DNA from 3 places in the Methylobacterium carpenticola genome. Region 3 is predicted to be linked to each of the others. Evidence: predicted binding sites of a transcription regulator. Region 3 holds the regulator's gene; each other region holds the start of a gene.
What was found. The regulator LexA, encoded in region 3, represses DNA repair genes until DNA is damaged. The targets are predictions, from matches to a motif close to TGTTCNNNNTGTGTTCNG.

Region 1 (9,401 bases), 1.7 Mb from region 3:
TCGGAATCGGAACGGCCGTGCGCCGTTCCGGCGCTTCCCCCAGATCTGATCGAAGTTATTGATCAGCTTCGTTTTCCTGTGTCACACAACCGTGCGGGCTTCATGCTGTTCTCCCGCCGAGACGGCACGGCGCTCCTGTCGGGCGCGCGGGTTCGAGTGGCCGCACAGGAAATCACGATCATGGTTCCGTTCCTCTCCCGCGGCCCGCTCCCCGCCGGGCGCGACGCCCAGGCTCCGACGGCCCTCGCCCGCCTGATGCAGCGCGCCGGCGAGGCGCGGCCCGGCATCGACCTGCGGGGCGCGGTCGCCTCGTCGCGGCTGTTCCCGCCGCTCAAGCGGCTGCCGACCCACGGGCTCGATCCGGTCCTCGGCCGGATCGGCGCGCTGGAGGTGCGGCTCGCCACCCGGCCGAAGGATGTCCGGCGGGCCCAGCGCCTGCGCTACCGGGTCTTCTACGAGGAGATGGCGGCCGTGCCCTCCGCGCTCGCCGCCCTCAAGCGCCGCGACGTGGACGAGTACGACGCGGTCTGCGACCACCTCCTCGTCATCGATCACGCGGCGACGGAGGCGAAGCCGTTCCGCAAGCCCCGCCCGAAGGTGGTCGGGACCTACCGCCTGCTGCGCCAGGAGCAGGCGGACCGCCATTTCGGCTTCTACACCGCCGGGGAGTACGATATCGGGCCGGTCCTCGACGCGCACCGGAGCCTGCGCTTCCTGGAGCTCGGCCGCTCCTGCGTGCTCAAGCCCTACCGCACCAAGCGCACGGTCGAGCTGCTCTGGCACGGGATCTGGACCTACGTGCTCCATCATCGGATCGATGCGATGCTCGGCTGCGCCAGCCTCGACGGCACCGATCCGGACCGGCTCGCCCTGCCCCTGAGCTTCCTGCACCACTTCGCCCGGGCCTCCGACGGCTGGTGCGCCCGCGCGCTGCCGGAGCGGCACGTCGCGATGGACCGAATCAGCCGCGAGGCCATCGACCCGAAATCCGCCCTGCAGGCCCTGCCGCCGCTGGTCAAGGGCTACCTGCGGCTCGGCGCCACCTTCGGCGACGGTGCCGTGATCGACCGGCAATTCGGGACTACGGACGTGTTCGTGGTGCTGCCGGTCGCGGCGATCGCCCCCCGCTACATCGGTCATTTCGGGGCCGGCGCAGAGCGGCACGCCGCCTGACGCAGCCCTCCCGGCGGCGCGCCGGGCCCGAGCCCCCCCGCATTCTACCCCTCTTGCCATCGCGCCCCATGAACGATGGGGTGTGCCGAAGCACGACCGGGGATCGCATTCCGCGTCTAGATCGTTGGGACCCGGCGACGAGGCGGGGTGTCAGGGTGAGGGTGGCGAGATGAGCGAGCGATCGAGAGAGAGGTGTCGCGTGTCCCGGCGCCGGACGCGCCGTCACCGGTCCCAGGGCTTGGCGCCCCGCCGGATCCTCTACGCGGTGGACGTGCTCGACGCCTACACGCCGTGCGACGCGCGGCCGGCGAACGACAACGCCGCCATGCCCGGCATCCACCGCATCCGGCACCGGTCGGCGGCCTTCCTGAGGATCGTTCCGGGATCGGAGGGCGTCGAGGTCCGCACGGCGCCCTGAGACGGAGCCGCTCCGGGTTCCGAGGGTCGGTTCGCGGTCCGGGATCGTGGACGTCGCGCCCGCGTCGGTTGACCGGCCAGGGCACGCGCCTTAAGTTCCTGCTTTGTTCGCGCATCCGCTCCGGGATCCCGAATCATGGCCCGCGCCTCGTCCGACCGGACGCTGTTCTTCTTCGAGAAGCCTTCGGCGATGAGGCAGCTGCAGCGCTTCTTCAAGGCGCCGACGACGGTCTGCGTGGCCGCGGAGGGCCATCTCCTGGCGGCGCAGGAGCCGGCTGCGATCAGGCCGGCCTGGAAGACCTGGCGTTTCGACGATCTGCCCATCGCGGTCGACGAGATCCCGGTGACCTGCGCGCGCAACCGCTCGGGTGCCTCGCACGAGGCGCGGATCGCGGCGATCCGCGGGGCTCTGCAGGGCGTCGACCGGGTGATCATCGCGACCGATCCGGGGCGCGAGGGATCGATGATCGCCTGGGAGGTGCTGGAGCATCTCGGCTACCGGGGCCGCGTGGACCGGCTGAAGCTCGGCGCCCTCGACGAGGTCTCGATCCGCCGCGCCTTCGGGGCGCTCGCCCGCGAGCCGGATTCGGGGGAGCGGGACTACGCGGCCTATCTCGAAGCGCTCTGCCGCCGCTACGAGGATTGGCATCTCGGCCTCAACGGCACGCGGGCGGTCTCGCTGCGCCTGCGCCCGCCCGCCTTCCGGGAGCCCTGGCGGTTCGGCGGCGTGCAGACGCCGACCCTCGCGATCCTGGCGGATCTCGAGCGGCGCATCCAGGATTTCGTCCCGCGCGACTTCTTCAAGATCGCCCTGCCGGTGGAGACGCAGAGCGGCGCGGCCCTGACCCTCTGGCACGCCCCGAAGGAGCGGATCTTCGACCGGGCCGAGTCGGAGGCGATCCGCGATGCCGCAGCCGGCTGGTCCGGGCCGCTCGCGGTGGCCCAGAAGGACGTGCGGCGCCCGCCTCCCCGCCTGTTCTCGAAGGACACGCTCGCCCGGCGCTGCGCCAAGCGCTTCGGCTGGGACCCGCAGCGCACCGCCGCGACGGCGCAGGATCTCTACGACCGCGGCTTCCTGAGCTATCCGCGCACGGAATCCGAGCACCTGCCGGAGAGCCAGAGCGGCGATGCGGCGGCGATCCTGGCGGCGATCGCCGGCAGCCTGGACGCCGTCGCCGATCTGATACCCGCAGCGGCGGCGATCGTGGTGCGGCGCGGGCCGCGCGGCCACTACGTGAAGGATCCGGGCGAGCACCACGCCATCGTGCCGCTGCGCAAGGTGCCGCGGTCCGGCGAACTCGCCCCGGAGGCGTGGCGCCTGTGGGAGTTGGTGGCGCGCTCCTACATCGCCGCCCACCTGCCGGACGGTATCGACGCGCGCACCACCGTGACGGCGACGGTTGAGGCTCCGCCGGGACCCAAGCGCTTCGCAGTGACGGGCAGCGTGGTGCGCGCACCGGGCTGGCGGGCGCTCTACGGGACGGAAGCGGAGGACGAGGATCCGGTCCCGGGCAAGACGCGGCGCGACGACGAGCCGACGACCGGCCGCCTCCCGCCCGTGCGCGATGGAGAAGCCGCCCGGGCGACGGACGCGGTGGTCGAGACCGCGGTGACCGAGCCGCCGCGGCGCATCACCCGGGGCGAATTGCCCGTCGTGATGGGCCGGCTGATCGATCAGGTCGAGGATCCGGCGCTGCGGCGCGCCCTGGAGAATCCGGCCAATCCCAACGAGCCGCGCGGCCTCGGCACCGCCGCCACGCGCGACGCCGTGCTGCCCAAGCTGGAGAAGAGCCACTACGTGGTTCTGGCCAAGGGCAAGGACCCGGCGATCACCGTGACGGAGGCGGGTCTCGCCTTCATCGACGCCGTGCGGCGGGTCTTCCCGGCCTATGGCGATCCGGTCGGCCGGGCCGTGTTCGAGGCGGATCTGGGCGAGATCGGCCGCGCGCCCACCCGTGCCGAGGCGGTGCGGCGGGCCGAGGAGTTCCGGCAGCGGACGCGGGCGCGGCTCGACGCCCTGATCGCCGCGGTGGCAGGCTCGGAGCGGATCGCCGTGGCGGCGCCGGCTCCGGACGCGGCGGGGCGGCCGCCGACCACCGCCATGGTGTCCTTCGCGACGGCGCTGGCGGCCCGCAAGGGCGTGCGCCTGCCGCGTGGGCTCAAGCAGGACGCCGCCATCTGCCGCCGGTTCCTCGACGCCCATGCGGAGCCGCGCGAGGCGGTCGCTCCGGGGACGGCACGGCCGCCGACGCCCGCGATGCGCCGCTACGCCGAGGCTCTCGCGCGCGAGAAGGGCCTCGACGGCCTGCCGGACGATGCGGCGACGGATTTCGCCGCCTGCCGCCGGTTCCTCGACGCGCAGGGGGCCTCCAAACCGGCAGGCCGGGAGCCGCGTCCGGCGCGAAAGCCGGGTGTCCGGCGCCGGGCCCGGCCGCGGACCGGCGGAGACCGCCATGCCGATTCACCGGCGTGAGCATCGATCGCCGAAACGGTGACCAGTTCGGCGGCAACGAGAAGCCAAGCCGAATGGCACGGGCCGAGCCTGCTTGGGGCAAGCCTGCTTGGGGCCACTCTGCTTCGCCAATTCCGGACGCGCGCAGGCGGCTCACGCCGGGAGCGCCGGAGGTCTCTCACCGTGGCGGTGCGTCGATCGCCGGCAACTCGTTCGGTGGGAGCGGCGGCGCGCCGGGCGCGGCCGGACGCGGAGCAACGCCGCGCGCGCGCATCGCCAGCGCCACGGTCAGCCGCTCGGCGGTCTCGGGCTGCATCACCGCCAGCACCTCGGCCATCTTGCGCGGGTTCATGGCCACCACGACCGGGACCAAGACGTCGAGGGACAGGCGATCGAAGACGCGGGCCGCATCCTTCGGCTTCATCGTCTCGTACATGGTCACGATCGGCCGCAGACCGGCGGCCTCGCTCTCGCTCCTGCGGGCCGGGACGCCCTCCGCCTTGTCCTCCAGCGACTTGAGATCGTTGATGCGGCTCTCCAGCCGCCGCTCGGCATTCTCGATCAGCTGCTCGCGGGTGTCGAGGTCGCGGTTGCGCTGCTGAAGCGCCTCGCGCCGCGCGCCGAGCTTCTCCAGGATCGCCCGCTCGGCCGAGGCGGCCCCGTCCGGCGCCTTCGCCGCGGGGCTCGCCGCGTCCTTGGAGACATCCTTGGGCGCTTCCTTGCCCGCTTCCCCCTCCTTCGGCGCGACCGAGCCCGTGACAGACGGATCCGGCAGCTCGGCGTTGGTCCGCGCATAGGCGAGCACGCGGGCGAAGTCCGACCGGCGCGGGCCCCCGTCATCGGCCGCGAGCCCGATAAGCTTCAGGAGCAGGAGGCCGCCCGCCGCCAGCGCCACCCCGTCGATCAGGCGCAGCCGCAGGCTCGGGGGGCGCCAGGACGGCTTGCGGACGAGGCTCGCGGCCGGGCGGGCGGCAGCCGGCGATCGCGCTTCGGCCGCGGGCTTGACGCCTGAAGCGGGCTTGACACCTGAAGCGGGCTTGGCCGTCGGCGCCGTCGGGACGCCCGCGATGAAGGCCGCGATCCGGCGCAGCCGCGGATTCATGCGGCCTGGCTTTGCAGGCGGCTCAGCGCACGCTCGCTCAGGGCCCGCGCGGCCGCGGCGGCGGCGCCGAGCCGCTCGGCCGTCGAGACGACGGGTGTCTCAGGCGCTGCGGGCTGGGGCTTGGCCGGCCGCGGCATCGCGGGCTCGGGCGCGGCCGGACGAGCCTGGGCGACGATCCGCCCGATCCGCGCCATCACCGCCTCGCCCGCCCGGACGCCCTCGGCGAGGCCGGTTGCCGTCGCCTCGGCCACGCTGAGGCGCTCGGCGAGGGTGCGCTCGCATTCGCCGAGCGTCGCCCGCAGACCGGTAATGGCGCGCTCGGCCGATTCCGTGGCGACCATCAGGTCGCCGATGGTCCGGCGCAGGGCGGTCTCGTCGGCCTTGAGGCGGGTGATGCGGCGGCTGAGGCGCACCGAGGAGGCGATGCTCGCCACGAGCAGGATGGCCACGAGGCTGTCGGCCAGCATCCCGATGAGGGCGGTCATGGCAGCACCCCGTCCTGGCAGGTCTCGGGCATGGATCAGCCGTCCTTCTGGTTCTTCATGGAGGCCTCGAAGGCCGCGAAGGTGGTGCGGGCGCGCCGCAGCGGACGGGTCACCTGCACGGCGATGCTGTCGTCGAGGCGCCCGATCCGCCCCTGGGTCAGCGCCCAATCGCCGCAGCGCAGGGTGATGAGGTCGCTGGGCTTGGCGTCGAACATGATGGTGTCGCCGACCTCGAGCGCGAGCACCCGCTTGAGCGGCAGCGTCATCTGATGGAGCACGGCCTCGACTTCGAGATCGGCCTGCCAGATCTCGGTGGCGAGATGCCCTTCCCAGACGTGGTCGCGCCCGAGCTTCTCGCCCATGAAGCTCTGCACGAGCAGGTCGCGGATCGGCTCGATCGTGGCGTAGGGAAACAGGATCTGGAGCAGGCCGCCGCGGCCCTCCATGTCGAGCTTGAGGTCGATCAGGATGGCCGCGTTGGCCGGCCGCGTGATGGTGGCGAAGCGCGGGTTCGACTCGATGCGGTCGATCTGGAACCGCACCGGCGACAGCGGCTGGAACGAGGCTTCGAGGTCGCTCAGGATGATCTCCAGCATCCGCTGCACGAGCGACATCTCGATGCCGGTGAAGGGCCGTCCGTCGAGGCGGATCGTGGTGCTGCCGCGCTTGCCGCCGAGCAGGAGGTCGAGAGTCGCGTAGGCGAGGTTCGAGTCCACCGTCAGCAGGCCCGAGTTCTCCCACACCTCCGCCTTGAACACGCCGAGCAGGGTCGGCATCGGGATGGCGTTGAGATAGTCGCCGAACCGCACCGAGGTGATGTTGTCGAGGGTGACCTCAACGTTGTCCTGGAAGAAATTGCGGAGGCTCGTCGACAGCAACCGGATCATCCGGTCGAAGACGATCTCCAGCATCGGCAGGCGTTCGTAGCTGACGACGCCCGAATCGACGATGGCGCGGATCCCCCCCGCGCCCGAGGCCGAGAGCTCCCTCAGCGAGAAGCCGAGGACTTGATCAATCTCCTCCTGGTTGAGGATACGGTCGTTGCCGGCGAGTTCGGGGAGGTTCTCGGCCTCGCCCTCGTCGATCATGTTGGCCCATTCGGCCGCCATGTCGCTGGCATGGGCGGTTGTGCCCTGCTCGGCGAGCGCCGCACCCCATTCCTCGGCGAGCGACGCGTCGCTGCCGCCGCCGCCGCTCTGCTCGGCGAGGGCGGCCGCCCAATCGTCGTCGAGGATCTCGTCGTCCGGACCGGTCACCTTCCGCGCCCCTACTGGATCACGAATTCCTTGAACAGCACCGCGTCGACCTTGGCGGGATAGACCGCGACGTTGACGCGCCGCAGCAGTTCCTCGCGCAGGCGATAGGTGCCCATCGAACCCTCGAAGTCCCCGGCGCGCAGCTCTCGGATGTAGGCTTGGAAGGCATCCTCGATCCGCGGCATCAGCGGCTGGATCTCCGCCGCCACCTTCGCGTCCCGGACCTCCAGGCTGAGCTTGAGCTTGATGAAGCGGGTCTGGGTCTGGCCGACATCCGAGCTGAGGTTCATCACCATGTCGCGGACATCGACGAAGGCGACCGGGGCCCTGGCCGCGGGAGCCTCCTTCTCAGCATGGGCCGCGCGGCCCTTGAGCACCAAGTAGCCGCCGCCGGCGCCGCCGAGCAGCAGGACGGCACCGGCCGCGATCAGGATGAGCTTCTTCTTCGATCCGCCGGGGGCGGGAGCCTTGCCTTCGGCGCCCTCTTCGTCGTCGGGGGCCTTTTTCGGCTTCTTCGCCATCGCTCGCTGTGATCCCGCGCCCGCCCGGACCCGCGCGGCGGTCTGACCAAACGGTAAGGAGATACGGTTAACACCTCGTTAAGGCGGCAAATCCTGCCGGGTCGAACCTGCCGCGCGGCGCCGGGAGCGCGGCCTCACCGGCCGCCCGCAGGACACCAGATCTTTGACATAACTGCGATTTCTCGACCGATGGCGGCTGGCACGCCGCCTGCGATCCCCTCCCTGCCAGTCCCGCGGGACCGGGCGGTGGAGCGCAGGCACGGATGCAGAACGCGCAGTTGATCGGCCTCTCGGCCCAGGTGGCCCTCGGGCGCGAGCTCGAGGTGATCGCCAACAACATGGCGAACGTCTCGACCACGGGCTTCAAGGCGCGCGCCACCCGCTTCGAGGAATACCTGATGCCGAAGGCCCGCGCCGAGACCTTCCGCATGCCGGACCGGCGCCTGTCCTACGTCATCGATGCCGGCACGCCGCTCGACCTGCGGCAGGGCCCGGTCGAACCGACCGGCAACCCGCTCAACGCCGCGATCCGGGGCGACGCCTTCTTCGCCGTGCAGACCGCGCGGGGCGAGCGCTACACCCGCAACGGCGCCTTCGAACTCAACGCCCAAGGCCAGCTCGTCACCAGCGACGGCGACCTCGTGCTCGGCGACGGCGGGCCGATCCAGATCAACCCGCAGGAGACCGGCGCGGCGATCGGGCCGGACGGCACCGTCTCCACCAACCAGGGCAACCGCGGCAAGCTGCGCCTCGTGCGCTTCGCCGATCCGCAGGCGCTCACCAATGCGGGCGCCAACCTCTACGCGTCGAGCGCCGCCCCGCTTCCGGCCGGCCCGCAGGCCCGGGTCGAGCCGGGCGCCGTCGAGCGCTCCAACGTCAGCCCGGTCCTCACCATGACCCGGATGATGGAGGTGAACCGCATCTACGCCCTCGTCTCCGACACGGTCTCGCGCATGGACGCGCTGCGCGGCAGCGCCATCCAGCGCCTCGCCGATATCGGCAACGCCTGACAGGAGACTCCGAGCGATGCGCGCCCTCTACGCCGCCGCCACCGGCATGGCGGCCCAGGAACTCAACGTTCAGGTCATCTCGAACAACATCGCGAACCTGCGCACCACCGGCTACAAGCGCCAGCAGGCGCATTTCCAGGATCTGCTCTACCAGAACCTGCGCCGGGCGGGCTCGGCGACCTCCGACCAGGGCAACCAGCTGCCCGCCGGCCTCGCCCTCGGCTCGGGCGTCAAGACCACCTCGACCGCCCGGGTGATGAGCCAGGGCACGCTCTCCTCGACGGAGAAGACCTACGACGTCGCGATCCGCGGCGAGGGCTTCTTCCAGATCACCATGCCGGACGGCCGCACCGCCTATTCGCGCGACGGCTCGTTCGATCTCGACCAGCAGGGCCAGATCGTCACCCGCGACGGCTACCTCCTCAACCCGAGCATCACGGTGCCGAACAACGCCACCGGCGTGACCATCAGCGCCTCCGGCATGGTCCAGGCCACGGTGCCGGGCCAGACCGCCCCGCAGAATCTCGGCCAGATCCAGCTCGCCCGCTTCGTCAACAAGGTCGGCCTGGAATCGATCGGCGACAACCTCTTCACCGAGACCCTGGCCTCGGGCCCGGCCATCACCGGCAATCCCAGCTCCGAGGGCTTCGGCAACCTGCAGCAGAACTACCTCGAAGAGGCGAACGTCAACGCCGTCACCGAGATCTCGTCGCTGATCGCGGCGCAGCGCGCCTACGAGATGAACTCGAAGGTCGTCACCGCCGCGGACCAGATGCTGTCCACGACCTCGCAGATGTTCCGCGGGTAACGCGCCATGAGCCACGCTCCGACCGATCTCCCGACCCGCATCGCCGCCCGCATCGTCCTCGGCCCCGGGATCCTCGGGCGCACCGCGCTCGCCCTCGTCGCCCTGGGCCTGCTCACCCTGCCGGTGCTGGCGGGGCCGGCGCGCCCGCTCCTCAAGGGCGACATCACCGCCAAGCGC
Region 2 (9,401 bases), 100 kb from region 3:
CCGGGATGCATTCGCGCTCGCAGACGAGGTAGGAGACCTTGGCGCGCAGCGTCACGGAGGCGCCGTCGAGGGTGGCGGGCGGCGTCACCGTCGTGGTGAGCAGCGTCTCCCCCTCGAAGCCGAAATTCATGAGCCCCGCCACCGGGATGCGCTCGGGCACCGGCCACGCGATCGCGCCGGCCGCGAAGCCCGGCGGCAACGCCCAGGCGATCTCCGGCGCGAGGCCGGAATCGCCGGGATTGCGCCAGTAGACGTGCCAGTGCGGCTTCATCACCAGCCGCACGCCCACCGTGAAGGGCTGCCCCGCCGCCACCGCCCCGGGCTCGGCCACGAGTTCGGCCCGCACGAGGTCGGCGTATTTGGGGTTCACCCGCGGCGCCTGGGCGGCGGCGGGGAGGGCGCTCCACAGGAGAGCCCCGGCAACGAGGAGCGACGGGAACTGGCGCATCGGAACCTTCCTGGTTCCCCATAGCGCCACTCCGTGGCCGGGGCGAGGCGACGGGCGGCCGCGTTCGTGGCCTGCACGACGCTCCTCGTGGCGAGGTGCTCGCGTCGGCAAGCCTCGGAGCAGCCCGGAACGGCGCTCCCGACCTCCGGCGCAAGCGATCGGCGGTCATGGATGCTTCGCGGGCCGGTTGTCACCGGCCACCTCGCCATGAGGAGCGTCGCAAACTCCAGGCTCGCTCCGCTGATGATCCGGTGATCGGGCTGCGCGCCGATCAAAGCCCTTTCGGGCATCGGATTCCCAGTCTCGTCCGCCTCTCTCCTGGCGCCCCGGCCACCCTACTTGTGCGGGTTGCCCGACTGGCTGCCCGGTCCGGTGCCGGGCGAACCGCTGCCGGTGGGACGCTGCGTGCTCGAGGTGGAATTCGGGCCCATGTTGCCGCCGCTCGCTCCCTGCGTGCCGGTGGAGCCCATGCTGCCCGGATTGTTGCCGCCGATCCCGCTGCCGGGCGGCTGGCTCGACATGCCGGAACCGGTATTGCCGGACGCGGCCGGGGCGGCGCCCGAGCCGTTGTTGATGCCCTGCGCGAGGACCGGGACGGTGGCGGCCGCGAGCGCCGAAAGGGCGAGGGCGGTGGTGACGGCTGTGCGCATGACGAGGCTCCGAGGGCGGCGCGGGTTGCGCCGTACCGCGGGCAACGGAGGCGGCACGCCGCTGTTCCGAAGAGGGCACCGTTCCGAAGAGGGCACCGTTCCAAGCCGGGCACCGTTCCATGCCGGGCACCCTCCGCCGTCGCGGGACGTTGTCGCCACGCCCCTCGCGATGATGATGGAAGCACACATGACCCAAGCGGCACTGGTGGTCGGCGTCAGCGGCATCGTCGGCAACACGCTCGCCCGGCACCTCCTGCGGGAGGGCTGGTCGGTGGCGGGCCTCGCGCGGCGCCCGCCGGGCGACATAGCCGGCCTGCAACCGGTGGCCGCCGATCTCCGCGATCCGCAGGCGCTCGGTGGCGCCCTGCGCGAGCTTCGCCCCTCGCACGTCTTCCTCGCCACCTGGCTGCGGCAGGCGAGCGAGGCCGAGAACATCCGGGTGAACGCCGCGATGGTGCGCAACCTCCTCGACGCGGTGCGGCCCGGCGGGAGCCTGCGCCACGTCGCCCTGGTCACCGGGCTCAAGCACTATCTCGGGCCGTTCGAGAATTACGGGAAGGGCGCGCTGCCCCCGACGCCTTTCCGCGAGGAGCAGCCGCGTCTCCCCGTCGAGAACTTCTACTACGCGCAGGAGGACGAGGTCTTCGCCGCCGCGGAGCGGGACGGCTTCGGCTGGAGCGTGCACCGGCCCCACACCATCATCGGCTACGCGCTCGGCAACGCCATGAACATGGGGGTGACGCTCGCGGCCTACGCCACGATCTGCCGCGAGACCGGCCGGCCCTTCCTGTTCCCGGGCTCGGCCGCGCAGTGGAACGGGCTCACCGACATGACGGATGCGCGGCTGCTCGCCCGGCACCTGACCTGGGCCGCGACGACGCCCGCCGCCCGCAACCAAGCCTTCAACGTCGTCAACGGCGACGTCTTCCGCTGGCAATGGATGTGGGAGCGCATCGCCCGGTGGTTCGGCGTCGCGCCGGCCCCGTTTCCGGGCGAGGGCGTCCCGCTCGAACGGCAGCTCGCCGATGCGGGCCCGATCTGGGCGGACATCGCCCGCCGCCGCGGGCTCGCGGAGCCCGATCTGTCGCGCCTCGCCTCGGCCTGGCACACGGATGCGGATCTCGGCCGGCCGATCGAGGTCGTCACCGACATGGCGAAGAGCCGCCGCCTCGGCTTCCTCGACTACCAGCCCACCGACGACGCCTTCTTCGACCTCTTCGCGCGGCTGCGCGCGGACCGGATCATCCCGTGACGGTCAACGCCGCCCGAACAGCCGCTCGATGTCGGTGAGCTTGAGTTCCACGTAGGTCGGGCGGCCATGGTTGCACTGGCCCGAGAGGGGCGTCGCCTCCATCTCGCGCAGGAGGGCGTTCATCTCCTCGGGCCGCAGGCGCCGTCCGGCCCGGATCGAGCCGTGGCAGCTCATCCGTGAGAGCACCGCGTCGAGGCGGCGGGCGAGAGGATCGGGGCCGCCCTCCTGCAGCACGTCGACCACGTCGGCGAGCAGCGCCCGCAGGCTGCCGCCGGCGAGCGCCGAGGGCACCTCGCGCACCAGCACCGCCCCGTGCCCGAAGGCTTCGAGGACGAGGCCGAGCGCCGCGAGATCCTCGGCCGCCTCCGCGAGGCGGTCGGCCTCGGCGGGGTCGAGTTCCACCACCTCCGGGATCAGCAGGAGCTGGCGGGCGATGCCGCCCGCCTCCCGCTCCCGCTTCAGGCGCTCGTAGACGAGGCGCTCGTGCGCCGCGTGCTGGTCGACGATGACGATGCCGTCCTGCGTCTGCGCCACGATGTAGGTCTCGTGGAGCTGCGCCCGGGCAGCGCCGAGCGGGTGGGCGGGCGCGGCGGGTTCGGGGGACGGCTCGCGCCAGTCGGCGGTGGGGGGCAGCACCGCCCCGGCGAAGGCCGCCTGCGCCTCCTCGGCGAAGCCCGGCGCGGACGCCTCCGCGGCCGGCGCCTCTCCGAAGAAGTCCTGCGCGAAGGACTCGACCCGCCCCGAGCCGCGCGGCGGGGCCGGCGGCGGCTCCGGGCGGCGCAGGGGCAGGGGGGGGCTCTGGGCCGGGCGCAGGCTCTCCAGGGTCCTGGCCGCGACGCTGCCCGAGGCGCGCCCGCCCTCCCGGCGCAGGGAATCGTGGATGGCGCTGACGATGAGGCCGCGCACCAGCCCCGGCTCGCGGAAGCGCACCTCGGTCTTGGCCGGGTGCACGTTCACGTCCACGAGGGTCGGGTCGCAGGTGAGCGCCAGCGCCAGCACCGGGTGGCGGTCGGAGGCCATCACGTCCGCATAGGCGCCGCGCACGGCGCCGAGCAGCAGGCGGTCGCGCACCGGGCGCCCGTTCACCACGAAGTGCATGTGGGTGGCGGCGGCCCGGTGGAAGGTCGGCAGGCCGACATGGCCGTCGAGGGCGAGGCCCTCCCGCTCCAGGCTGAGCGGCGCCGAATTCGCGGCGAAATCGGCGCCCAGCACCGCCGCGAGCCGCCGCAACCACGCCCCCTGGCCCATCTCGGCCGGGAAGGTGAGCCCGTTGCCGCCCTCGCCCCGCAGGGTGAAGCGGATCTGCGGATGCGCCACCGCGAGGCGGCGCAGGATCTCGGCCACGGCGCCGGCCTCGGCCCGGTCGGATTTCAGGAACTTGAGCCGGGCGGGAGTGGCGGAGAACAGGTCGGTGACCTCGACGCGGGTGCCGCGCTCGGCCGCCACCGGGCGCACCGGCCCCTTGATGCCGGCATCGACCACGAGGCCGTGGCCGCTCTCGGCCTCCGCCGTGCGCGAGACCAGGGAGAGCCGCGCCACCGCGCCGATCGAGGGCAGGGCCTCGCCGCGGAAGCCCAGGGTCTCGATCCGGTCGAGGTCGCCCTCGGGCAGCTTCGAGGTGGCGTGGCGCTCCACCGCCAGCGCCAGATCCTCCGGCTCCATGCCGATGCCGTCATCGACCACGCGGATCAGCCGCCGGCCGCCGGCCTGGATCGTCACCTCGATGCTGGCCGCGCCCGCATCGATGGCGTTCTCGACCAGCTCCTTCACCGCCGCGGCCGGCCGCTCCACCACCTCGCCGGCCGCGATGCGGTCGACGAGCACCGGATCGAGGCGGCGCACGATGGGACGGGTCGGGGACGCGGTGAGCATGTCCCGAATATAGGGAGGCGGACGGCCTTGCGCGACCGCGGGCGGCCCGCGATCCTCAGCCGGCTCGATCTCAGCCGGCGTCCTCGGGCGCGGGGCCGCGGGTGAGGTCGAGGGGGCCCTTCTGGAGCGTGCGCTCCGGCGGCTTCAGCGCCACCGTGCCGCCGGTGCGGGCCGCCTCGTAGATCGCCTCCATCAGGATCTGGTCCTGCAGGCCCTCCTCGCCGGGCGTGCGCGGCGACCGGTCCTCCAGGATGCAGGTCGCCATGTGGTCGATTTCGAGGGCGAACTGGTTGTGGACGGGCAGCGCCCGCTCCTCGCGCGCCTCGGAGCGGCCCTCGCGGTGGTTCAGGATCAGGCGCTGGCCCTCATACGCGAAGGCGTTCTCCAGGGTGATCGCGCCGCCCTCGGCCTGCACCGCGAGGCGGCGGGTCTCGTGGGCGCCGTAGCTCGTGTTGCATTGCGCCAGCGCGCCGGAGGGGAAGCGCAGGGTGAACGCCACCGTCTCCTCGACCTCGCGGTAGAGCGGATCCTCGGGCGAGCGGATCTGCGCCTGAACCGCCACCGGCTCCTCGCCGAGGAGCGCCCGCACCCCGTTGAGGCAGTAGAGGCCGATATCGGGCAGAGCCCCGCCGCCCGCGAGGTCGCGCCGCAGGCGCCACTGCTCGGGGAGGCTCATGGTCTGGGTGTTGACCGCCTCGATCAGCTTCGGCTTGCCGTACTGGCCGCCCCGCACCAGCCGCGTCACCTCCCGGTTGTGGGTCTCGTACTGGCAGCGATAGGCGATCATCAGCTTCACGCCGGCCGTGGCGCAGGCATCGATCATCGCCCGCGCCTCGGCGGCGGAATTCGCCATCGGCTTCTCGCAGAGCACGTGCTTGCCGGCCCCCGCCGCGGCGAGCACGTGGTCGCGGTGGAGGCCGTTCGGGGTCACGATGTAGACCGCCTGCACCTCCGGGTTCCGCGCCAGCGCGGCGAAGCCGTCGTAACCGTGCACCGCCTCGGGTTTCACCCCGTACTGGGCCGCCACCAGCTTCGCCTTGTCGGGGCTGCCCGACAGCAATGCCACGAGCTTCGCCTTCTTCGTCTGGCCGAAAGCCGGCAGGATCTCCTCCAAGGAGAGCCGCCCGAGCCCGACCACCGCGAAACCGACCCGGCGCTCGGGGGGCAGCGGCGCCGGGGGCGGCGCGGCGGGCCGGTCGGAGGGCCCGCGCCAGTTCGGGAAGGTGACGCGCCCGTTCTCCACCCGCCCGGTATCGACAGGCGCCGGTTTGACGGCCGCCTGGGGCGGGCTCGCACCCTGCGCCCCGCCGACGGCGGCGAGCGTCGCGCCGCCCGCGAGCATCAGGGTGCGGCGGGAGAGAAGGGTCAGATCGTCGGGCATGCGCCTCGCCGTTCGCTGGTTGCGGGGGGACGCCCGCCAACGCCCCTTCGGCGGCCCGGGTTCCTGACGCGAGAAGGGCCGCACGCGGCGGCCCTTCGGGGATCGAGACTCGTCGCAGGCCTATTCGCCGGCCATCATCTCGGGGGAGTAGTGACCGCACCAGTCGGAGGCGGAGACCACCGGCCACAGGCCATGGCCCTGCGGCTCCGGCTGGCTCACCGGCGGGTTGAAGCGGCAGAGGCCCTCGTCGCCCTGCGGGCTGCCGGCATTGAGCCGGTGCGTGTCGTAGTAGCGGCAGGTCCGGCAGGCCATGCCGGTCTCGGTGCTCGCCATGCTGATCTCCTTCCAGCTTGGAATTCCTCCAGACAACAGCACGCGGCACCGATCGGTTCCGCTCGAACCCTCTCCTCCGGCGCCGTCTCCATCACTTGAACAAAACAAGAACGTGCGCCATTCTCTCCCGCATGGACGACCGGCTCGCGAAGAAGCTCACCATCCTCGCCGATGCGGCGAAGTACGACGCCTCCTGCGCCTCCTCGGGGGCACCGAAGCGGCGGGCCGATCCCGGCGGTCTCGGCTCGACCACGGGAGCGGGGATCTGCCACGCCTACACGCCGGACGGGCGCTGCGTGTCGCTCCTGAAGATCCTGCTGACGAATTACTGCCTGTTCGACTGCGCCTACTGCATCAACCGGCGCTCCTCGAACGTGCGGCGGGCGAGCTTCACGGTGGAGGAGGTCATCACCCTCACGGTGGAGTTCTACAAGCGCAACACCATCGAGGGCCTGTTCCTGTCCTCCGGCATCATCCGCTCGCCCGATCACACCATGGAGCAACTGATCCGGGTGGCGAAGGGCCTGCGGCAGCGCCACGGCTTCCGGGGCTACATCCACCTGAAGACCATCCCCGAGGCGAGCCCCTGGCTGATCGAGCAGGCGGGCCTCTACGCCGACCGGCTGTCGATCAACCTCGAACTTCCCACCGAGGCGAGCCTGGAGCGGCTCGCGCCCGAGAAGGACGGCGCCGCGATCGAGACGGCCATGGGCCAGATGAGCGAGCGCATCGTGCAGGCGCGGGAGGAGAAGCGCCGCTTCGCGCCCGCCGGTCAGTCGACGCAGGTGATCGTCGGGGCGGATGCGAGCACGGACGCGACGCTGATCCGCAAGAGCGCCAGCCTCTACGACGCCCACGCGCTCAAGCGGATCTACTACTCGGCCTTCAGCCCGATCCCGGACGCCGCGGCGCTCCTCCCGGCGAAGCCGCCGCCGTTGCAGCGCGAGCACCGGCTCTACCAAGCGGATTGGCTGCTGCGGTACTACGCCTTCTCCGCCGAGGACGTGGCGGCGGCATCGGACGAGGGCATGCTCGCCCTCGACATCGACCCGAAGCTCGCCTGGGCGCTCAAGCACCGCGAGCGCTTCCCCGTCGACGTCAACCATGCCGATCGCGAGCTGCTGCTGCGGGTGCCGGGCCTCGGGGTGCGGGCGGTGGACAAGATCGTCGCCGCGCGCCGTCACACGCGCCTGCGGCTCGCCGACGTGGCGCGGCTGACCTCCGGCCTGAAGCGCGCGCGGCCCTTCCTGATCGCGGCCGACCATGCGCCGACGCGGCTCACCGACCGGCTCGACCTGCGCGCCCGGCTCGCCGAGCCGCCGCGGCTGCCAGAGCCGCCGCGGCAGCTCGCCCTGTTCGGCTGATGCGCACGATCCGGCTCGCTCCGGGCGCCGACCTCGCCGGCTTCCGCGCCGCCGCCCGGCGCCTCGCGGCGGAGGGCGTGCCGCCCGAGGCGGCGGCCTTCACCACGGCGGATGCTCCCGGCCTGTTCGCCGCCCCCCCGGAGGCCGAGGCGCCGCCGCTGGCCCTGCCGAAGCCGGTGGCGGCGCTGATCCCCGCGGTGGTGCCCCATCGCGACCCGGAGCGCTACGCGCTGCTCTACGGCCTCGTCTGGCGGGCCCTGCACGGGGAGCGCCACCTCTTGGAGGTGGCGAGCGATCCGCTCGTCCACCGCCTGCTGCGGATGCGCAAGGCCGTGGGACGCGACCTGCACAAGATGCACGCCTTCCTGCGCTTCCGGCGGGTGCCGGGGCAAGGGGAGGGGCAAGGGGAGGGGGAGGGGCAGGGGCGAGGGCAGGGACAAGAGCCGCGCGAGCGCTTCGCCGCCTGGTTCGAGCCCGACCACCACATCCTGGCGGCGGCGGCTCCCTTCTTCGTAGAGCGCTTCCCCGCCTTCGACTGGTCGATCCTGACGCCGGAAGCCTCGGCGCATTGGGACGGCGCGGCGCTGCGTCTCGGGCCGCCGGGGCGGCGCGAGGACGTGCCCGCGACGGATTCCTTCGAGGCCGGCTGGTGCGCCTATTACGCCAGCACCTTCAACCCGGCCCGGCTCAACCCGACCGCGATGCGGGCCGAGATGCCGAAGAAGTACTGGCGCAACCTGCCCGAGACGGCGGCGATTCCCGACCTCGTGCGCGCCGCGCGCCCGCGCGTCGCCGCGATGATCGAGCGGGAGCCCGCGCTGCCGCAGAAGCGCGTTCCCGCCCGCGCGCTCGCCGCCATGGCCGCGCAGGAGCCCGCCTCGCTCGATGCCCTCAACGCGATCATCCGGCGCTCCGAGCCGCTGGTGCCGGGCGCGACGCAGGCGGTGCTGGGGGAGGGGCCTTTGGGCGCGGCCATCGCCTTCGTGGGCGAGCAGCCCGGCGATCAGGAGGACCGACAGGGCCGGCCCTTCGTCGGCCCGGCGGGCCAGCTCCTCACCCGGGCGCTGGAGGCGGCGGGGATCGAGCGCCCGGCGGCCTATCTCACCAATGCGGTCAAGCACTTCAAGTTCGAGGAGCGCGGCAGGCGGCGCATCCACCAGAAGCCCACCGCCGGCGAGGTGGCGCATTACCGCTGGTGGCTCGACCGGGAACTCGGCTTCGTGCGGCCCCGGCTCGTGGTGGGGCTCGGCGCGACGGCGGTTCTGGCGCTCACCGGTCAGACGATCCCGATCACCCGGGCGCGCGGGCCGGCGCGTTTCGCGGGGAAACCCTACACGGGCTTCATCACCGTGCACCCGTCCTACCTGCTGCGCCTGCCCGACGGGGCCAAGGACGCGGCCTACACCGCCTTCGTGGACGACCTGCGGCGGGTGCGGGCGCTGGCGGAGGAGACGGCGGCGTGAGGGATCGGCCGAGCCGGCGATGGGAACGCTTTGAGGCTGATCCCTGCGGAGCCCGAGGATCGAAGCCGTCTCCCAGCGCGCGGACGGAGCGCCGAACGGAGATCAGAGGAGTTGCATGAGGCAATTCCGCCGATCTCCTGTTCCGAGGCTCAGGCCGCCTCGCGCGACAGCTTCATCGTCTCGCGCTGGATGAGATCGCGGTAGAAGCCGTCGAGATGGACGAGGCGCTCGGGCGAGCCGTCCTGGATCACCTTCCCGCCATCCAGCACCACGATCCGGTCGAAGTCCTTCAGGGTCGAGAGACGGTGCGCGATGGCGATCACGGTGCGGCCCTTCATCAGGTTGCCGAGCGCCTCGCGGATCGCCTCCTCCGACTCGGTGTCGAGGGCCGAGGTCGCCTCGTCGAGGAGCAGGATCGGCGAATCCTTCAGGATCGCACGGGCCACCGCGATGCGCTGGCGCTGGCCGCCCGAGAGCTTCACGCCGCGGTCGCCCACGATGGTGTCGAAGCCCTGCGGCAGGTCGTTGATGAATTCCGAGCAGCGGGCGGCCTCGGCGGCGGCCCAGACCTCCTCGTCGGTGGCGTCGGGCCGGCCGTAGCGGATGTTCTCGCGCAGGGAGCGGTGGAAGAGCGAGAT
Region 3 (9,401 bases):
GGTTGTGGACCAGGATCAGCGCCGTCGCCGAGAGTTCGAGGGCGCGGCGCACCACCTCGCGGGGATAGACCGGCGTGTGGTCCACGGTGCCGCGGCCCTGCACCTCGTCGGCGATCAGCCGGTTGCGCTTGTCGAGGAAGAGGATGCGGAACTCCTCCCGGGGCGCGAAGGCCATGGCGGCCCGGCAATAGTCGATCACCGCGCTCCACGAGGCGAGCAGGGGCCGCTCGGCCACCGCGCCGCGGGCGAGCCGCCGGCCCGCCGCCTCCAGGATCTTCAGATCGGCGACGACGGAGGGCCCGATCCCGTCCGTCTCCATCAGCAGCTCCGCCGGCGCGGTGATCACCTCCGCGAAGCTGCCGAAGCGCTGGATCAGCGCCTTGGCGATGGGCTTGACGTCGCGCCGGGGGATCGAGCGGAACAGAACGAGTTCCAGGAACTCGTAATCGGGCAGCGTGTCGCCCTGCGCGAAGCGCGCCCGCAGCCGTTCGCGGTGCCCGTGGTAATGCGGCACCTCGCGCGCGGCATCGACCGGCGCCTCGGCGAAGGCGCCGGCCTGATCCGGCGGGCGCGCCCGGCCGCGGCTCATCGGCCTTGCCCGCTCAGGCGGGCAGGCGCGGCATGTCGAGGCCCTTGGGCGAGAGCGTGAAGATCTCGACACCCGTCTCCGTCACCGCCACGGTGTGCTCGAACTGGGCCGAGAGCGAGCGGTCGCGGGTCACCGCGGTCCAGCCGTCCGAGAGCACCTTCACGTGCGGGCGGCCGAGATTGATCATCGGCTCGACCGTGAAGAACTGCCCCGGACGCAGCACGACGTTGTAGCTCGGCTCCACGTAGTGGAGGATGGTCGGCGCGTCGTGGTAGACGCGGCCGAGCCCGTGGCCGCAGAAATCGCGGACCACCGAGCAGCGTTCCGCCTCCGCGAAGGTCTGGATCGCCGCGCCGATGTCGTTCGTGGTCGCCCCCGGCTTGATGGCGGCGATGCCGCGCATCATCGCTTCGTGGGTGATCTCGCACAGGCGCGAGGCCTTGCGGGCGACCTCGCCCACATAGGCCATGCGGCTCGAATCCCCGTGCCAGCCATCCACGATCAGGCAGATGTCGAGGTTGACGATGTCGCCCTCGCGCAGCGGCTTGTCGTTCGGGATGCCGTGGCAGACGACGTGGTTGATCGAGGTGCAGATCGACTTCGGGTAGCCGCGGTAGAACAGGGAGGCCGGATAGGCCCCGTGATCCATCGCGAAGGTGTAGGCGAGCTTGTCCAGCGCCTCGGTGGTGACGCCCGGCTCCACGGCCTCCATCAGGAGGTCGAGCGCCTCGGCGGTGAGGCGCCCGGCCTTGCGCATCGCCTCGAAGGCCTCCGGACCGTGAACCGGCGGTTCCTGACGGCGTCCGTCCTGGGCCGTCCTCTGCTCGTCACGACTCATGGAACCGGTTCCGGCTTGACTGGCGCGTGGGGTTGCGGATGTGACAGCGGGTTTAGGCGCTTCCGGCCCGGAAGCCAAGCGCGCTTCCGAGCGAGCCGGCGTTCCGGGGGAGCTGGACTGCGCCCATAGCGCCGCTTTTCCGTCAGCGCGGATTGACCCAGGCGGGGCTCGTCGCGGGGCTCGTCCGCTGCGCGACCCGGGCCGCGGGCGCGGGCCGTGCGGCCGTGATGCGGACCGCCCGGCGGCGGGCGTGGCGGCGGCGCGGCTTCGTGGACTCGCCCCAGGCGGCACCGACCAGGCCGCCCACCACCGCCCCGACCGGCCCGGCCACCACCGCTCCGGCGACGACCCCGGCCCCGGCGCCGAGGGCGGTGTTGCTCTGTGCGGACGCCGCCTGCGGCAGGACGAGCGCGGCGGCGAGCGCCATGCCGGCCAAGGCGGTGCCCGTGATCCCGATCCTCATCGAAAACCCCTGATCCCGTTCGTTCATCTGCGGTGTCTCGCGGGCCTCGTGGCGGCCGATTTCGGCCAAAGCGGGACGATGCGCGCCGGCAGGGCGACGACCGGCCCCCTAGGCGCCCCGTCCGCGAGGGGGTAGAGGGGGCGCGAGAGAGCCAAGCTCCAGCAGGATCCCCGCGATGGCAGACAAGGCGGTACCCCACTTCCACAACCAGGACGGCGTGCGCGTCATCCATGTGGGCTCCAAGGAGTTCATGTGCATCGGGGCGCTGCCGCCCTTCGACCATCCGCACGTGTTCCTCGACATGGGCGCGGAGAGCGAGATCATCTGCCAGTACTGCTCCACGCTGTACCGCTACCGCTCCGACCTGAAGCCCGGCACCGCCGACCCGGCCGCCTCCGTGTGGGACGACCGCGCCCGTCTAGCTGCCGAATAAGGTCTTGCCGCCGAACAAGGCCTTGCCGCCGAACAGGCCCGTCCCCGACCGGCCGGGCCTGCGGGTCGCGATCGCCGGGGCGGGCATCGGCGGCCTCACCGCGGCGCTCGCCCTCGCCGCGCGCGGCCACACGGTGACGCTCGCCGAGCGGCGCACGGCCTTCAGCGAGGTCGGCGCCGGCCTGCAGCTCTCGCCCAATGCGAGCCGGATCCTCACCGATCTCGGCCTCGGGCCGTCCCTGCGCCGGGTGGCGACTGAGCCGTCCGGCGTACGCATCCGCGCGCTCGCGAGCGGCCGGCAGATCGGCGAGGTGGCGCTCGGTGCGGCCATGCGCGAGCGCTTCGGCGCACCCTACCTCGTGATCCATCGCGCCGACCTGCAGACGATCCTCCTCGACGCGGTGCGCAGCCGGCCGGGCATCCGGCTCCTGGTCGGGCGCAGCGCCGCCGGCTTCGCCGAGACCCGGGAGGGCGCGAGCCTGACGGTGACGAGCGAGAGCGGACGCATCGAGACGCTCTCCGCCGACCTCGTCGTGGCGGCGGACGGGATCCGCTCGGCCCTGCGGGCGCATCTCGACCGCCGCCGGCTGATGCCGGTCGGGGAGGCGGCGTGGCGTGCCACCCTGCCGCGCGATCGCGCCCCGGCCGCCCTCCAGGGGGATGAGACCGGCCTCTGGCTCGGGCGCGGCCGGCACGTGGTGCATTACCCGGTCGCTGGCGGCGAGCGCATCAACCTCGTGGCCGTGCTGCCCCAGGCGGAGGAGGAGCCGGACTGGAGCGCTCCCGGCGATCCGGCGCGCCTGCGCGCCGCCTTCGCGGACGCGGCGGCCCCGCTCGCCGAACTCCTGCGCGTGCCGGATACGTGGCTGGTCTGGACCCTGGCGGACCGCCGGGTCGCCGCCCCGATGGCGCGCGGGCGCCTCGCTCTCCTGGGCGACGCCGCCCATCCGGTGATGCCGTATCTCGCGCAGGGGGCGGCGCTCGCGATCGAGGACGCGGCGGTGCTGGCGGCCTGCCTGTCGGATGGGGCCGTACCGGCCGCGCTCGCCGCCTACACGGCCGCGCGCGCGCCGCGCGCCCGGGCGATCCAATCGCAGGCGCGCCGCAACGGGCGGATCTACCACGCGGGCGGCGTGATGGCGGCGGGACGGGATCTCGTGATGGGCCGGCTCGGCCCCGCCCGGATGACCGAGCGCTACGCGTGGCTCTACGGCTGGCAGCCGGTTTCCGACGCTTGATCTTCCGCCCGTCGTCGGGGTAACCCGGGGCGGCGCGGACGTGGCGGAATCGGTAGACGCACGAGACTTAAAATCTTGCGACCTCTGGTCGTGCGGGTTCGAGTCCCGCCGTCCGCACCAGCCGTTCCGGGGGTGGCTGACCCGCGAGGGCCGGCAGCGGCACGAGCAAAACCGCCGGTTACACAAAGAGATGGCCAACGACACGGCTTGCGTAGCTCCGAGCCGGGTGCCGTGCTAGGCTCGGTGACGGGAGAGATCCGAGACCAGCCGGGGTGGCGTGATGGATGTCGGCGCACTTCTCGCAGATGTCCGCCGCTGGATCGTCGCCATGGAGATGCGGTCGGCGGCCCAGGCCGCCCGGGTGACCGCCCTGAATCGCGCCGGCGCGGATGCGACGGAGGCCGAACGCCAGCTCTGGCTGTCGATCGACGCGTTGACGGTGCTGCGCGTCGAGCTGTGGGCGCTCCAGGGCGCTCAGGGCGCCGCCGCACCTGCACGGGCCACCGACGAGGATCGCGAGTTGCTCAGCCAGGCGGTCGCGGACGCGGAGGCGCGCCGCGCCATGCGCGACCTGGCGCTGGGCTTCGACGCCGAGGAGGATCTGCGCCTGCTGCGGAACCTCGACGAGGAACTCGTCGCCCTCGTCCGCGCCCGGATCCGGCTTCAGGACCTTCAAGCCGAGTCCTGACCGGCCCGCAAGGGGCGCATATCCGGCTCGCTGCCGTTCGACCGGAGGTCACGGCAGCGAGGCTTGGCAGGCTCCGGATCGAAGAACTCCCACCGCTCCGGCCCGGTACACCCGCTTGCGGAACACTTGAGGAACGCCTAACATGTTCGCGATTTGTTTCGTATCGCGCACCGGCGCAGGCGATGAGAATATCCCATGCTCACCCGTAAGCAGTTGGACCTGCTCCGCTTCATCCAGCAGCGGATGCGCGAGACCGGCGTCCCGCCGTCCTTCGACGAGATGAAGGACGCCCTCGACCTCAAGTCCAAATCCGGCATCCACCGGCTGATCACCGCCCTGGAGGAGCGCGGCTTCCTGCGGCGCCTGCCGAACCGGGCCCGCGCCATCGAGGTGATCCGCATCCCGGATGCGGTGGCGGCCCAGTCGGCCGAGGTGGTGCGCTTCACGCCGAGCGTGGTGGAGGGCGGCCGGGCCGGCGCGCCTGCGGCCAAGCCCGCTCCGATCACAGCCTCGTTCGTGCCCGACGATGGCGGGCGCTCGGTGAGCATCCCGGTGATGGGGCGGATCGCCGCCGGTACGCCGATCTCGGCGATCCAGAGCCAGAGCCGCGTGGTGGCGATGTCGCCGGACTTCCTGGCCGGCGGCGAGCATTACGCGCTCGAGGTGCGCGGCGATTCGATGGTTGAGGCCGGGATCCTCGACGGGGATCTCGTGGTCATCCGCCGTCAGGACACCGCGAATACCGGCGACATCGTGGTGGCCCTGATCGACGACGAGGAGGCCACCCTCAAGCGCCTGCGCCGCCGCGGCTCCTCCATCGCCCTTGAGGCGGCGAACCCGGCCTACGAGACCCGGGTGCTCGGTCCGGACCGCGTCCGCATCCAGGGCCGCCTCGTCAGCCTCATCCGCAAGTACTGAGCGCGCCCCGGGCCTGCGGCCGCCCTCCAGATCGCGACCTCCGGCGATCCGGGCGCTCGAAGTGCAGGGTCGCGTGAGCGGACCTCCTCGAGCAGCCCGGACAAGGGCCGAAGCCGGCTCCGCGGGCATCCCGGCCGGCGAGATCCCGACGCACCCGGACCTGCTCGCCCGCGTTCAAAGCCGTCGATCCGGTCATGGATGAATGCATTGACGTTGAGAGATTCCGCTCGCGGTGAGCAATCCCGTGATCAAGGATACTCAACGGCATCGGCACATCGGGAAACACCGCCGCAAGCGAGCGGTATGGGAGCCGCCACGCGTTGAACCTGGCCGGCGATGAGGCCACGCCATGGCTCGGCAGACATTGCTCGGGCCGATGATGCGATGGTGGCGCAGACGGTCTTACGAGGACTGCGCGGCGACGGCGCTGTTTCAACAGTTTCAGGCAGTCGACCGCATTTCCCAAACGGAATGTTTAACCCGTCTGATGAAGACTCCGATCGCGAGCGGTGAGAGGCTTGGTGCTGCGCCCGCGTCGGAAGGACCAGCCGGGATACGCCATGCGGGACGAGTTCATCCTGCTGATCACCGACAGAGCGAGCGAGATCAGCGATCTCGCGGCCGCCTTCGCGCGTCTTCTGCCCTGCATCGCGCTGCTCCCGGGCGAGGGCCTGCCGCTGGGTCGGTGCCGGGCGGTCGTCCTCGACCTCGCCCCCGGCAACCCGTCAGCCATGGCGGGAATCCTGTCGGCCGTGACCGGCATGCGCGCCCGCGGCACGCCGTGCCTCTGCCTCGCCCGGGATCTCCGGCCGCATTCCATCGCGCAGGCCCAGGCCCTCGGGGCGAGCCAGGTGCTCCCTGCCTCCACCCCGATCGCCGACCTCGTGACGGCCCTGCTCACGCTCCTGCGGATCGACGCGATGGCTCGCGCGGCCGAGCCGCTCCGGGCGGTCCGTGACCAGGCGGTGGAAGCCAAGGCCCGCGTCACGCGCATCTTTCGGGCCGCCACGGAGGGCGAAGCGCTGAGCCAGGACGACGTCGAGACCGGGACGCGGATCATCCTCGACGCCATGGCCGATAGCGGGATCCGGGTGTGGCTCGATACGATCTGGGCTCACGAGATCGGGGTCTACCAGCACTCCCTCGGCGTCGCCGGGTATGCCTGCGCCTTCGCCGTCCAGCTCGGCTTCCGGCGCCGCGATCAGGAGCGGCTGGTGCGGGCCGCGCTTCTCCACGACATCGGCAAGGCCCGCATCCCCCGGGCCATCCTCAACAAGCCGGCGGCGCTCTCCGGCGAGGAGATGGCCGTGATGAGGGCGCATCCGGCAATCGGCGCGGAGCTGCTGGCCGATCAGGGCGGCTTCGATCCCGAGATCCTCGACGTGGTGCGGCATCATCACGAGATGCTCGACGGCTCCGGCTACCCGGATGGGCTGCGCGGGGCGCAGATCAGCGACATCGTCCGACTCGCGACGATCTGCGACATCTACTCGGCGCTTACCGAGCGGCGGCCCTACCGGGCGCCGATGGCGGCCGCCGAAGCCTGGGCGGTGATGGAGCGGATGGGCCCGAAGCTCGACAGGCCGCTCCTCGCGGCCTTCCGCCCGATCGCCGCGAGCCTCGCGGCGGACGACCTCTGAGCGGCATCGTCGGCAGCCGGGAAGCGCCCGGCGAGGAAGGGCCTCAATCGTCGGCGAGCATCCGGTGCTCGGCGCCGTCGATGTCCTCGTACTGGCCGTTCCGCAGGGCCCAGAGGAAGGCGCAGAGCCCCATCCCGCCGAGGAGGAGGGCGAGCGGGATCATCAGGACGAGGACGTTCATCGGCGTGCGGCCTCCGGCAGGGCCGGCGCGCGGCGGGCCCGCAGGGCATTGAGCGTGACCACGACGGAGGAGCCCGACATGGCGAGCGCGGCGATCAGCGGCGTCAGCAGACCGGCCGCCGCGAGCGGGATCGCCGCCGCGTTGTAGGCCGCCGAGAACCACAGGTTCTGCAGCATCAGCCGCCGGGCCGTGCGGCCGATGCGCAGGGCGGCAAGGACGGGGCTGAGACCGCGGCCGAGGAACAGCGCGTCGGCCGCCGCCTGGCTCACATGCGCCGCCGTGACCGGCGAGACCGAGGCGTGGGCGGCGGCGAGCGCGGGCGCATCGTTGATCCCGTCGCCCACCATCAGCACGCGACGCCCATCGCGCGCCAGCGCCGCGATGCGGGCGATCTTGTCCTGGGGCGTGAGGCCGCCCTGCCACTCGGCGACGTCGAGGGCCCCCGCGACGGCCGCGACCGCCTCGGGCCGGTCGCCGGAGAGGATCAGAACCCGGTAGCGCGCCGCCCGCAGCGCCCGCAGGACGGCGTGGGCGTCGGGACGCAGGGCCTGCCGCACCCGGAAGACCACGGGGGCCGCCTCTCCCACCCGCATGCAGATCGCCGAGGCGCCGTGATCCCGGGCCAGGGCCTCGGCCGCCTCGGTCTCGGCCTCGCAGAAGCGGGGGGAGCCGAGGCGCACGGGCACCCCGTCGATGCGGGCGCGCACGCCGAGCCCCGCCGCCTCCTCCGCATCGGGGCAGGGCAGGGCGTCCGGCACGGCGGCGGCGAGCGCCATGGCCATGGGGTGCCGGCTCGACCGTGCGAGCCGGGCCGCGAGCGCGAGCTGGGCCGGATCGCAATGACCCGCCAGGACCGGCTCGGGCAGGGTGAGGGTCCCGGTCTTGTCGAAGACGACGGTGTCGATGGCGGCGAAGCGCTCCAGAGCGTCGCCGCCGTTGAGCAGCACGCCCTCGCGGAACAGGGCTCCCGCGGCCACCACCTGCACGGCCGGAATCGCCAGCCCGAGGGCGCAGGGGCAGGTGATGATGAGCACCGCCACGGCGGCGAGGAGCGCCGCGTGAAGTCCGGCGCCCGCCGCGAGCCAGCCCGCCAGGGTGAGGAGCGCCGCCGCGTGGACCACCGGCACGTAGAGGCGCGTCGCCCGGTCGGCGAGCACCAGGGCGCGGGACTTCACCTCCAGCGCCCGGCGCATCAGCCCCTCGACCTCGTCGAGGAGCGTGCCCATGCCGGCCGCCGTCACCCGCACGGTGAGCGCTCCGCTCGCATTGAGCGAGCCGGCATGGACCGTATCGCCGGGCTCCGCGGCCACGGGCGCCGTCTCGCCGGTGACGAGGCTGCGGTCGAGCTCGGAGCGCCCCTGCACCACGGTGCCGTCCACCGGCACCCGCTCGCCCGGGCGCACCAGCACCATCGCGCCGAGGGCGAGATCGGCGAGCGGCACATCCCGCACCGTTCCGTCGGCTTCGATCCGGGCGGCGGTCTCCGCGCGCAAAGCCGCGAGATTCTCGGCGAGCGTCTGCGTGCGGCGGCGCATGACCTGATCGAGCACCCGGCCGATCAGCAGGAAGAACAGCAGCATGGTGGCGCCGTCGAAATAGGCGTGGGCCGCGCCCTGCGCCGTCTCGACCACCGACATCACCAGCGTCAGCACCACGCCGAGCGTGATCGGGAAATCCATCGTCACCCGGCCGGCCCGCAAGCCCCGGACGGCGCCCTCGTAGAAGGGACGTCCCGCATAGGCCGCCGCGGGCAGCGCGATCAGCGCCTGGATCCAGTGGAAGAGGTCGCGGTTCTCCGGCGTCATGTCCGAGACGTTGCCGGCCCAGACCGAGACCGCGAGCAGCATCACGTTCATCGAGGCGAAGCCCGCCACCGCGAGCGCGCGGATCAGGCGCTCGGTCTCGCGGGCGGCCGCCTCGTCGCGCCGCCGCGGGTCGAAGGGATGGCCCCGGTAGCCGAGCCCGTCGAGGGCCGCGAGCACGCCGCCCACCTCTGGAGCGGCGCCGGGGGCCCAGGTCACGGCGAGCCGCCGCTCGGTGAAGTTGAGCCGCGCCCCGGCGATGCCCGGGAGCGCCGCGATGCCCCGCTCGATCGTGCCGATGCAGGCGGCGCAGCGCACGCCCTCGACCGCGAAGGCCGCGCGGTGCGCCCCGTCCGGCTCCTCGCTCACGAAGGCCGCATAGTCCCGCGGCAGGGAGGGCCGCGTGTTCGCCGCGCTCCAAGAGGCATGGGCCTCCACGTAGGCGAGCGCCGCATCCGTGCAGCAGGCCATCGCAGCCCCCTAGTTCAGCACGACGCGGCCGTGGCGGCGAAAGACCCGCTCGCCGCCCTCGGCAACGTCCACGACGAGGGTCCATTGGCCGGGGGGCAGGGCCTCCGCGCGGGCGGCGTAGGAGCCGCGCCCGGTCGCTGC

Region 1: the regulator LexA is predicted to act here: its motif matches at 1,685-1,702, upstream of ACE101_RS20950 (type IA DNA topoisomerase).
Region 2: the regulator LexA is predicted to act here: its motif matches at 6,032-6,049, upstream of ACE101_RS28140 (putative DNA modification/repair radical SAM protein).

Annotation. Positions count from the first base shown of each region.
Region 1 is NZ_JBHZEO010000001.1:4,468,091-4,477,491, forward strand. It holds gene olsB (l-ornithine N(alpha)-acyltransferase) at 181-1,173, shown strand; gene ACE101_RS20945 (hypothetical protein) at 1,373-1,591, shown strand; gene ACE101_RS20950 (type IA DNA topoisomerase) at 1,727-4,063, shown strand; gene ACE101_RS20955 (MotE family protein) at 4,221-5,144, opposite strand; gene ACE101_RS20960 (DUF6468 domain-containing protein) at 5,141-5,629, opposite strand; gene fliM (flagellar motor switch protein FliM) at 5,665-6,885, opposite strand; gene fliL (flagellar basal body-associated protein FliL) at 6,897-7,406, opposite strand; gene flgF (flagellar basal-body rod protein FlgF) at 7,670-8,416, shown strand; gene flgG (flagellar basal-body rod protein FlgG) at 8,433-9,224, shown strand; gene flgA (flagellar basal body P-ring formation chaperone FlgA) at 9,231-9,401, shown strand, end outside.
Region 2 is NZ_JBHZEO010000001.1:6,071,989-6,081,389, reverse strand. It holds gene ACE101_RS28170 (protein-disulfide reductase DsbD family protein) at 1-448, opposite strand, end outside; gene ACE101_RS28165 (hypothetical protein) at 784-1,098, opposite strand; gene ACE101_RS28160 (SDR family oxidoreductase) at 1,286-2,350, shown strand; gene mutL (DNA mismatch repair endonuclease MutL) at 2,354-4,222, opposite strand; gene ACE101_RS28150 (Gfo/Idh/MocA family oxidoreductase) at 4,293-5,603, opposite strand; gene ACE101_RS28145 (hypothetical protein) at 5,724-5,936, opposite strand; gene ACE101_RS28140 (putative DNA modification/repair radical SAM protein) at 6,068-7,300, shown strand; gene ACE101_RS28135 (UdgX family uracil-DNA binding protein) at 7,300-8,763, shown strand; gene ACE101_RS28130 (ABC transporter ATP-binding protein) at 8,913-9,401, opposite strand, start outside.
Region 3 is NZ_JBHZEO010000001.1:6,176,745-6,186,145, reverse strand. It holds gene radC (RadC family protein) at 1-589, opposite strand, end outside; gene map (type I methionyl aminopeptidase) at 603-1,427, opposite strand; gene ACE101_RS28660 (DUF456 domain-containing protein) at 1,570-1,890, opposite strand; gene ACE101_RS28655 (zinc-finger domain-containing protein) at 2,066-2,323, shown strand; gene ACE101_RS28650 (FAD-dependent monooxygenase) at 2,346-3,560, shown strand; tRNA gene ACE101_RS28645 (tRNA-Leu) at 3,595-3,680, shown strand; gene ACE101_RS28640 (hypothetical protein) at 3,889-4,248, shown strand; gene lexA (transcriptional repressor LexA) at 4,444-5,166, shown strand; gene ACE101_RS28630 (HD-GYP domain-containing protein) at 5,727-6,806, shown strand; gene ccoS (cbb3-type cytochrome oxidase assembly protein CcoS) at 6,850-6,987, opposite strand; gene ACE101_RS28620 (heavy metal translocating P-type ATPase) at 6,984-9,260, opposite strand; gene ACE101_RS28615 (FixH family protein) at 9,270-9,401, opposite strand, start outside.